DNA from 3 places in the Rhizobium atlanticum genome. Region 1 is predicted to be linked to each of the others. Evidence: predicted binding sites of a transcription regulator. Region 1 holds the regulator's gene; each other region holds the start of a gene.

Evidence for each region. The regulator PhoB, encoded in region 1, activates phosphate uptake and scavenging genes when phosphate is short. The targets are predictions, from matches to a motif close to TGTCATNNANCTGTCAT.
Region 2: PH551_RS20395 (DUF47 domain-containing protein) is a predicted target of PhoB. The motif match lies at 1,297-1,313, and genes of this name have one in related genera.
Region 3: PH551_RS12780 (NAD-glutamate dehydrogenase) is a predicted target of PhoB. The motif match lies at 1,958-1,974, and genes of this name have one in related genera.

Annotation. Positions count from the first base shown of each region.
Region 1 is NZ_JAQJCJ010000002.1:120,310-123,561, forward strand. It holds gene PH551_RS02985 (GcrA family cell cycle regulator) at 1-455, shown strand, start outside; gene phoB (phosphate regulon transcriptional regulator PhoB) at 842-1,525, opposite strand; gene phoU (phosphate signaling complex protein PhoU) at 1,651-2,364, opposite strand; gene pstB (phosphate ABC transporter ATP-binding protein PstB) at 2,409-3,224, opposite strand; gene pstA (phosphate ABC transporter permease PstA) at 3,240-3,252, opposite strand, start outside.
Region 2 is NZ_JAQJCJ010000014.1:1,686-4,937, forward strand. It holds gene tldD (metalloprotease TldD) at 1-729, shown strand, start outside; gene PH551_RS20390 (GNAT family N-acetyltransferase) at 746-1,237, shown strand; gene PH551_RS20395 (DUF47 domain-containing protein) at 1,402-2,043, shown strand; gene PH551_RS20400 (inorganic phosphate transporter) at 2,043-3,056, shown strand; gene PH551_RS20405 (nucleoside triphosphate pyrophosphohydrolase family protein) at 3,183-3,252, opposite strand, start outside.
Region 3 is NZ_JAQJCJ010000007.1:189,815-193,066, forward strand. It holds gene PH551_RS12765 (GGDEF domain-containing protein) at 1-225, opposite strand, end outside; gene PH551_RS12770 (carbonic anhydrase) at 317-958, opposite strand; gene pdxY (pyridoxal kinase PdxY) at 1,030-1,905, opposite strand; gene PH551_RS12780 (NAD-glutamate dehydrogenase) at 2,184-3,252, shown strand, end outside.

The DNA of each region.
Region 1 (3,252 bases):
AGCTTGGCGGCGTCAGCCGAAACGCCGTTATCGGCAAGGTGCACAGGCTCAGCCTTCCCGGCCGCGCCAAGGCCGGCGGCACGGCCACCGCGGCGCGCACGCCGAAGCGCCAGACATCCGCGCCGCGCGCGCCGAACTACGCCTCCCGGATCACCACCCGCACCGTGACCCGTCAACAGGGCGCAACGATGCTGAAGGAAGAGATCGAGGTCGATGCCGTCGAGGAAATGGAGTATGTGCCGGCCGGCAATGTGGTCGTGCCGATTTCTCGCCGCCTCGGCCTGACGGAGCTCACCGAACGCACCTGCAAATGGCCGGTCGGCGACCCGCTCAAGGAAGATTTCCATTTCTGCGGCTGCGAGTCCCCCGACAATTCGCCCTATTGCAGCTATCATCAGAAGCTTGCCTATCAGCCGATCAACGAAAGGCGCCGGGCGGCGGCACGGGTCAGCTGAGCGGGGGCTGTATCGCTGAGCATGTGAAACGGGCCGAGTGGCCCGTTTTTTTATTCGATTGGGGAGGTGACCTTTGCGTATAGCAACCAAGCCAACCCCACACTCCGTCATCCCAGGGCTTGACCCTGGGAGCCACAGCCAAGCACTCGGCTTCAATTGTTTCCCAGCAGTTGGATGCCATCAGCTCTTCACGCCGTGCCAGCCGCATGGATCCCAGGGTCAAGCCCTGGGATGACGGAGGAGAGGTTGGTGCCGAGACGCATAAGCCTCGCCGGCGCAATGACGCTGGCGACGAAGCGGCTGCGATCGACGACGGCAAGGGGGGCCTCACAAGCCGTACTGCCGTGCGTTTGGCGGGAACGCCCACCCCACACACTCCCTCAGCCTCAGGCTTCCATCGAATAACCCGCGCCACGGACGGTGCGGATGACGTCCTGCATGTTGGAGAAGTTCAGCGCCTTGCGCAGGCGGCCGACATGGACGTCGACGGTTCGTTCGTCGACATAGATGTCGTGGCCCCAGACGCCGTCGAGCAGCTGCGAGCGGGAAAAGACCCGGCCCGGCGACGACATCAGGAATTCCAGCAGGCGGAATTCGGTCGGGCCGAGGCGGACTTCGCGGCTCTTGCGGTGGACGCGATGGGTTTCGCGGTCGAGCTCGATATCGCCGCATTTCAGCACCGAGGACAGCACCTCGGGGCGGGCACGGCGCAGCATCGCCTTGACGCGGGCGACGAGTTCGGGGGTCGAGAAGGGCTTGACGACATAATCGTCGGCGCCGGTGGACAGTCCGCGCACACGCTCGCTCTCCTCGCCGCGCGCCGTCAGCATGATGATCGGCAGTCGCTCGGTTTCCGGCCGCATGCGCAGGCGCCGGCAGAGTTCGATGCCGGAGACGCCGGGCAGCATCCAGTCGAGGATGAGCAGGTCGGGCGTGCGCTCCTGAAGCCTAATTTCGGCCTCGTCGCCGCGCAGGATGGTATCGACCTCGAAGCCTTCGGCTTCGAGATTATAGCGAAGGAGCACGCTGAGGGCTTCCTCGTCTTCAACAACTGCGACTCTCGGGATCATGCGTGTCCGTCTCCTCGCGCACAAGCCTTAAACTGGGGGTTTAAGCAGGCGTCCTGCGCAAATTCAGAAATTGGCTGCGACCTCTTTGCGCGCCCCGAACGGGCGCGCACGCAATCTTGGAAGGATTATTCCGTCGCGGCGCCGACGGTGTTGGCGCTGTCATCCTTTGGGCGATCGCCTTCCGGCTGGGCGCCTGTTGCCATGTAGTAGATCGTCTCGGCGATGTTGGTGGCATGGTCGCCGATGCGCTCGATGTTCTTGGCGCAGAAGAGCAGATGCGTGCAGCTCGTGATGTTGCGCGGATCTTCCATCATGTAGGTCAAGAGCTCGCGGAACAGCGAGGTGTACATGGCGTCGATCTCGTTGTCGCGTTCGCGGATGGCGGTCGCCTTGTCGGCAGCGCGTGTCGTATAGACGTCGAGCACTTCCTTGAGCTGGACAAGCGCCAGCTCGGAGAGATGCTCGAGACCGCGGGCGAGCTTGCGGGGCACGCCGGTGCTCTGCACGGCGATGACGCGCTTGGCGGTGTTCTTGCCAAGGTCGCCGACGCGTTCGAGATCGGCGGCGATGCGGATCGAACCCATGATTTCGCGCAGGTCCGCCGCCATCGGCTGACGGCGGGCGATGGTGACGATCGCCTTGTCGCCGATTTCGCGCTCGGTGTGATCGAGGATCACGTCGTCTGAGATGACCTTCTGCGCCAGCGCGGTATCGCCGTTGACCAGCGCCCGGACGGATTCGGCGACCATCTGTTCGGCCAGGCCGCCCATTTCGGAAATCCGCCTGGAAAGGAACTTCAGATCATCATCATAGGCAGAATAAATATGTGTCGATGCCATGGGGCTTTGTCCTCGAATAAGGGGAAGGCTTCGGATGGCCGTGATCAGCCGAAGCGACCCATGATGTAGTCCTGGGTACGGGGATCGTCCGGATTGGTGAACATCTTGTCGGTGTCGTTCTCCTCGACAAGATTGCCGAGGTGGAACATGGCGGTGCGCTGCGAGACGCGCGCGGCCTGCTGCATGGAGTGGGTGACGATGACGATCGTATAGTTTTCGCGCAGTTCGTGGATCAGCTCCTCGACCTTGGCGGTGGCGATCGGGTCAAGGGCCGAGCAGGGCTCGTCCATCAGGATGACTTCCGGGCTGACGGCAACGGCGCGGGCAATGCACAGGCGCTGCTGCTGACCGCCGGAGAGGCCCGTGCCGGATTCGTGCACGCGGTCCTTGACCTCGTTCCAGAGCCCGGCGCGCTGCAGGCTGCTCTCGACGATCTGGTCGAGATCGGCCTTCGACTTGGCGAGACCGTGGATGCGGGGGCCGTAGGAGACGTTTTCATAGATCGACTTCGGGAACGGGTTCGGCTTCTGGAAAACCATGCCGACGCGGGCGCGAAGTTCGACGACGTCGATATCCGGATCATAGATATCGTCGCTGTCGAGCGTGATCTTGCCGGTGACGCGGCACCCCTCGATCGTGTCGTTCATGCGGTTCAGGCTTCGCAGGAAGGTCGACTTGCCGCAGCCCGAGGGGCCGATCAGGGCGGTTACGGTGTTTTCACGGATGTTCAGGTTCACGTCGAAAAGCGCGCGCTTCTCGCCGTAGTATACGGAGACATCCTGTCCGATCATTTTATACGGGACGTTGCTCATCTTCTGATCCAGCGCCTTTTCAACTGCAGCTTCCGTCAGCATGTTCATGATGTTTGACTCCGTTTACCAGCGGCGC
Region 2 (3,252 bases), on a different contig from region 1:
ATCGATGCGCCGGCCGGCACGATGGACGTCGTTCTCGGCTCCGGCTGGCCGGGCGTGATGCTGCACGAGGCCGTCGGCCACGGGCTGGAAGGCGATTTCAACCGCAAGAAGACGTCGGCCTTTGCAGGCCTTCTCGGTCAGATCGTCGCCGCGCCCGGCGTCACCGTCGTCGATGACGGCACGATCGACAACCGCCGCGGCTCGATCACCATCGACGACGAGGGTACGCCGTCCGGCTACAACGTGCTGATCGAGAACGGCAAGCTGGTCGGCTACATGCAGGATCGGCAGAATGCCCGGCTAATGGGCATGGCGCCCACCGGCAATGGCCGCCGCCAGGGCTATGCCCACGTGCCGATGCCGCGCATGACCAACACCTATATGCTCGGCGGCGACAAGACGCCTGATGAGATCATCGCCTCGGTGAAGAAGGGCATCTATGCCGTCTCCTTCGGCGGCGGCCAGGTCGACATCACCTCCGGCAAATTCGTCTTCGGCTGCACCGAGGCCTATCTGATCGAGAACGGCAAGCTCGGCGCGCCGATCAAGGGGGCGATGCTGATCGGCAACGGCCCGGATGCGATGAAGCGGGTGTCGATGATCGGCAACGACATGAAGCTCGATACCGGCATCGGCAATTGCGGCAAGGCCGGCCAATGGGTTCCGGTCGGCGTCGGCCAGCCGCATCTGCGCATGGATCAGATCACCGTCGGCGGCACGCAGACCTGAGGCGGAGTATTTGATCATGGCAGAGATCGAAATCAGACCCTTTGCCGCCGGCGATGCCGATGACGTGCTGTCGGTGATCCTGCCGATTCAGCGCGAGGAGTTCGGCATCGACATCACAGCCGATGCGCAGCCGGATCTCCGGGTCATCCCGGATTTCTACCAGTCCGGCAAAGGTCAGTTCTGGGTCGCCGTCAAGGACGGCGCGATCGTCGGCACGCTCGGGCTGAAGGACATCGGTAATAATCAGGCAGCGCTGCGCAAGATGTTCGTCGCCGCCGAGGTTCGCGGCCGCGAGCACGGCGTGGCGGCGCGGCTTCTCGAGCGCCTCTTCGACCACGCCAGAGATGCCGGCCTCACCGACATCTTCCTCGGCACCACGGACAAATTCGTTGCCGCCCATCGCTTCTACGAGAAGAACGGCTTTACCGAGATTGCCAAGAGCGCCCTGCCCCGCTCCTTCCCGCTGATGACCGTGGACACCAAGTTTTACCGGTATAAGGTCGGCTGACTGCAGATGCTGCAAAGGGTCGACGGCCGGTAATGGCCATGTTCCTGTCGCGCCACAATTGTCATAAAACTGTCACAAACCGAAACTCGGCCCTATCTCTTCAACGGGATAGGGTTTAGGACGGCTCGTCATCCATAGCGCAGATCAAAAATCACGAGGTGTTCATGCTGGGTTGGTTTCGGAAGTTGATGCCGCGCGAAGACCGGTTTTTCGTCCTTTTCGAACAACATTCCAGAACGATCGTCGACGCCGCACAGGCTCTGGACAGGTTGCTGTCGGGAATAGAGATCGAGCATCAATGCGAAACGATCGTGCGGTTGGAAGATCAGGCCGACGATATAACGCGCGAAGTCATGCAGGCCGTCCGGCGGAGCTTCATCACACCTTTCGATCGTGGAGACATCAAGGATCTCATCCAATCCATGGATGATGCGATCGACATGATGCACAAGACCGTCAAAACCATCCGGCTCTTCGAGCAGACCAGCTTCGATCCGGGGATGCAGGAGATGGGCAAGACCGTTGTGGAAGCTGCCAATCTCATCGCCGAGGCCATTCCCTTGCTTGATCGCATGAGCGCCAATGCGCCGCGGCTTTCTGCGATCGTCGAGCAGGTCACGCGGGTGGAAGGGCGCTCCGACGAGTTGCACGAGCAGGGGCTCAAGGATCTGTTTCGCCGGCACGGCGCCGGCAATGCGATGGCCTATATGATCGGCAGCGAGATCTACGGCGAGCTGGAGAAGGTGGTCGACCGTTTCGAAGACGTCGCCAACGAGATCAGCGGCATCGTGATCGAGAATGTCTGATGGATGCCGCCCTCGCTCTTCCGCTTCTTGTCGGCCTCATCGGCGTCGCGCTGCTGTTCGATTTTCTCAATGGCCTGCATGATGCGGCCAACTCGATCGCAACAATCGTCTCGACACGGGTCCTGAGGCCGCAATATGCGGTCTTCTGGGCGGCATTCTTTAATTTCATCGCCTTCCTGTTCTTCGGCCTGCATGTGGCCGAGACGCTCGGGACCGGCATCATCGACCCGGCGATCGTCACACCGCAGGTGATTTTCGCGGCCTTGATCGGCGCCATCGTCTGGAATGTCGTAACCTGGATCTTCGGCATTCCCTCCAGTTCATCCCATGCCCTGGTCGGCGGGCTGGTCGGTGCGGGCCTTGCCAAAACCGGCTTGAGTTCGATCGTCTGGAGTGGCCTTCTCAAGACCGCGAGCGCCATCGTCATGTCGCCGTTGATCGGATTCCTGCTGGCATTGTTCCTCATTCTGGCGGTGACCTGGACCTTCATCCGGCAAACGCCTTTTGCCGTCGACCGGTCCTTCCGTTTTCTGCAATTCGTGTCGGCATCGCTCTATTCGCTCGGTCACGGCGGCAATGACGCCCAGAAGACCATGGGCATCATTGCCGTGCTTCTTTACTCGCAAGGCTATCTCGGTGGCAGCTTCCACGTGCCGCTCTGGGTGGTGATTTCATGCCAGGCGGCGATGGCGCTCGGCACCTTGTTCGGCGGCTGGCGCATCGTCCATACGATGGGCTCGAAGATCACCCGGCTGAACCCGATGCAAGGATTCTGCGCCGAAACGGGCGGTGCCTTGACGCTGTTCGGCGCCACCTGGCTCGGCATCCCCGTTTCGACCACCCATACCATTACCGGCGCCATCATCGGCGTCGGCGCCGCCCGGCGCGTCTCCGCCGTCAGGTGGGGGCTTGCCGGCAACATCGTGATCGCATGGATCATCACCCTGCCGGCCGCGGCAATGATTTCGGCAGTTTCGTTCTGGCTCGTGAGCCTGTTGAGCCAGCTCTCTTAGAGCAATTCCAGGAAAAGTGCGAAGCGGTTTGCCGTCCGGAATTGCGTAAAAACAAAAAGTTAGAGTGGTTCAGCGCTTCCGTGAAAACCTGAACCGCTCTAGTCGATCGGACAGCTGACGTGGCGCTTAGGTGTTGGGCGTCTGTGCCGGCTGAAACCGCCACTTCCGTTCGATCGCGGCGGCGATGTCGATGTCG
Region 3 (3,252 bases), on a different contig from region 1:
GCTGGGATGCGCGAGATAGCGGCGAGTGGCATCGATTTCACTGAGGATTTCAGTCGCCGCGATCGACCCGCCACGCGCCAGCACATCGGCGAACTGCCGGTCTTTCTCAAGATCCCTGTAATGCTGGATGGAAGTTCGGAGAACGAAGGCGCCTTCAATCAGCATGAAGGCGAAGGGCAGCAGAATGGCGGCCAGCATAACCTTTTTTATGGTTTCGAACTTCATCGCCAATCGCCACGTGATCAAATGCCGGTCGCGCAACCAATTGATGCAAGTTTAACAGCAATCCTTAAAAAACTGATAAACCCGCTAGTCCCTAGATCTCGGGACGAATGAAGTCACGCGTGTCCGCGTCCATCACCCAGAGCTCACCTGTCGAGATGTCGAACCAAGCGCCGTGAAGATGAAGATTCCCGGCATCTTCCAGCGCCTTGATATTGGGAAAGCTTCTGAGATTGTCGATCGAGTTGCGGATGGAGACACGCTCGAGCGCAGTTTGCCGCTCGGCCGCGGTCATCACGTCATTGCTCTGGATCTGCTCGGCTGCGGGTCTGACCAGCGACATCCACCGGCCGATGAAATCGCCGGGCGATAGTGGCTCGGCATTCGGATCGAGTGCCGCCCGAATCCCGCCGCAGCGGCCATGGCCCATCACGACGATGTCCGAAACCTTCAGCGCCTGCACGGCAAATTCAAGAGCGGCCGATGTCGAATGGAAATGGCCGTCCGGCTCGTAGGGCGGCACCATGTTGGCAACGTTGCGGATGACGAAAAGCTCGCCCGGGCCGGCATCGAAGATCAGCTCGGGAGCCGCACGCGAGTCCGAACAGGCAATGACAAGCGTACTCGGACTCTGGCCGTTTTCGGCAAGTTGCCGATACCTGTCGCGGGCGTCGGCATAACGCCCGTTCATAAAGTTGCGATAACCGTTCAGAAGGGTGTTTGGAAAACGCTGCATGCCTCTGGATTAGCGCGCGCGGAGGACAAGATCAACTGCTGCACCGCAAAATGCGCACATTGGCAAATGCGTCATTTTTTCCGACGCTGCGCCGGGTGTACGAGCCGGCGCATCTGCACCATCGCCATCGGCGTCGAAAGGCTGGACGCATCGCTGGCCAGCATCAGCTCGTTGCTGCCGCGCTTGACCGCACGCGCAAGCACTTCGAACACGCTGGCGGTGGCAAGCTGCAACGCCTTTTCGTCCTCGAGGCCGGACAGCAGGCGCGACAGGAAAACGGCGGCGAGCAGGTCGCCGAGACCATTCGGCGGGTTCTCGACGACGCGGTGCTCGGCAAGGAGCGCGTGACGGCCGGAAAGGTAGAGATTGCCGGTACCGCCCGCCATCATCGGCACCGCCGAGGTGACGAGCATGCGTGACGGCCCGAGCGCCAGCGCCGCCTCCATGATTGCTCCGTTGTCGTCGAGCGCTGCTCCCGACAGCCAGGCGAGCTCGTACCGGTTCGGCGTGGCGACCGAGGCGAGCGGAATGAGATGGTCACGAATGGCCTCGGCCGTCGCTTCCAGCACGTAGAGGCCGCCGAGATCGCCCATTACCGGATCGCAGACATAAAGTAGTTCGGGATTGTTTTGCCGGAGCGCAGCGATCAGCCGGGCCACCGAGCGTGCCTGGGCGGCATTGCCGAAATAGCCCGAAAGCACAGCCCTGACTTCACCGATCCAGGGCGCGCAAATCAGATCGTCGATCGCCGCGTCGAAATCCGCTTCGGCAAATGTCAGCCGCGTCGAACGGCCATGGCCGGGATGCCAGGGCAGAACGATGGTCGGCAGCGCCCAGACCGGATGGCCGAGCGTCTCCAGCGCAAACACCGCCGCCCGATTGCCAACCGAGCCACGCACGACGTGGCTGGAAATAACGATGACTGTGCCCGCTGCATTTTCCGACATGAAACCGAGGTCCGAATGATGATGGCGTTTGATGATCTTTTTGACGGCGAGCTGTCAACCATTCTTCACGTGAGCATGGAAATGTGCCGCGAAAGCAAACCAGGAAGAGAGGCCTTACCAACGCGTTTCGGTCTCAAAAGCAAAAAAACTCTGCCAATTTCTCATTTCCGCCGGCAAAAAAGCATCAAAACGGTCCCCGACAGCGCTATTTTAGGGATTCTTTCGACAAATCTTCTGCTAGCTTGCGAAAAAATCAGTCCAATGCGGGGAGGCGTTCCATGGCTGCCAGAAACAATCCGAAACGGGAGAAGCAGATCGAGACTGCGCGCAAGATCGCCAAGGCGATGAGCGAGGCGCATCTCGATCCGGAAATTCTCTTTGGCCGGGCCAGCAATGACGATCTGGAACTCTATACGCCCGACATGCTGGCGCGGTCTGCCGTGCATTCGGCGAAGGAACTTGCCGCCTGGAACGGCAAGACGCCCCGCGTCAGCATCGACACACTTGCCGAGGTGACACCCGGCGGCACCGTCGTCTCGGTGCTGTCGGTGACCGACCGGAACATGCCTTTCCTCTATGAATCGGTCATGGGTGAAGTGACGAGCACCTACCGCGATCTGTTCATGGCCGTGCATCCAATCCTCGTCATGGAAAAGGGCAGAGCTCCCACGCTCTATTCCGCCGACCACCCGAGCGATCCCGCGGCACGCGTCAGTCATATCCAGCTTCATATCGCCCCATTGAATTCCACCCAGGCTGCCGACCTCGTCAAACGCGTCCAGACCGTGCTCGAACAGGTCCGTCTGTCGGTCTCGGACTGGAAGCCGATGCTTGCCAAGCTCGATGGCGTAATCGCCGAGCTGTCGGCCAACGGTGCTGGCCGCAGGAAGGCCGAACATGCCGAGGCGGTGGCCTTTCTGACCTGGCTGCGCGACGAGAATTTCACTTTCCTCGGCATGCGTGAGTATATTTATTCCGGCAAGGGCGCCGACGCCAAGGTCGAGCGCGACAAGGGCGCCGGCCTCGGCATCCTCTCCAACCCGGACGTTCTCGTACTGCGTACCGGCAAGGACGCCGTGACCACCACGCCGGAGATCCTCGCCTTCCTCGACGGCCCCGACTTCCTCATCGTCACCAAGGCGAATGTGAAATCGATCGTCCATCGCCGCGCCTATATGGATTATGTCGGCGTCAAACGTTTCGATGCCGAGGGCAACGTCACCGGGGAACTCCGCATCGTCGGCCTCTTCACCTCGACGGCCTATACCTCGCTCGCCTCCGAAATCCCGCTGCTGCGGTCGAAGATCGAAAAGGTGAAGGAGCATTTCGGCTTCGACCCGATGAGCC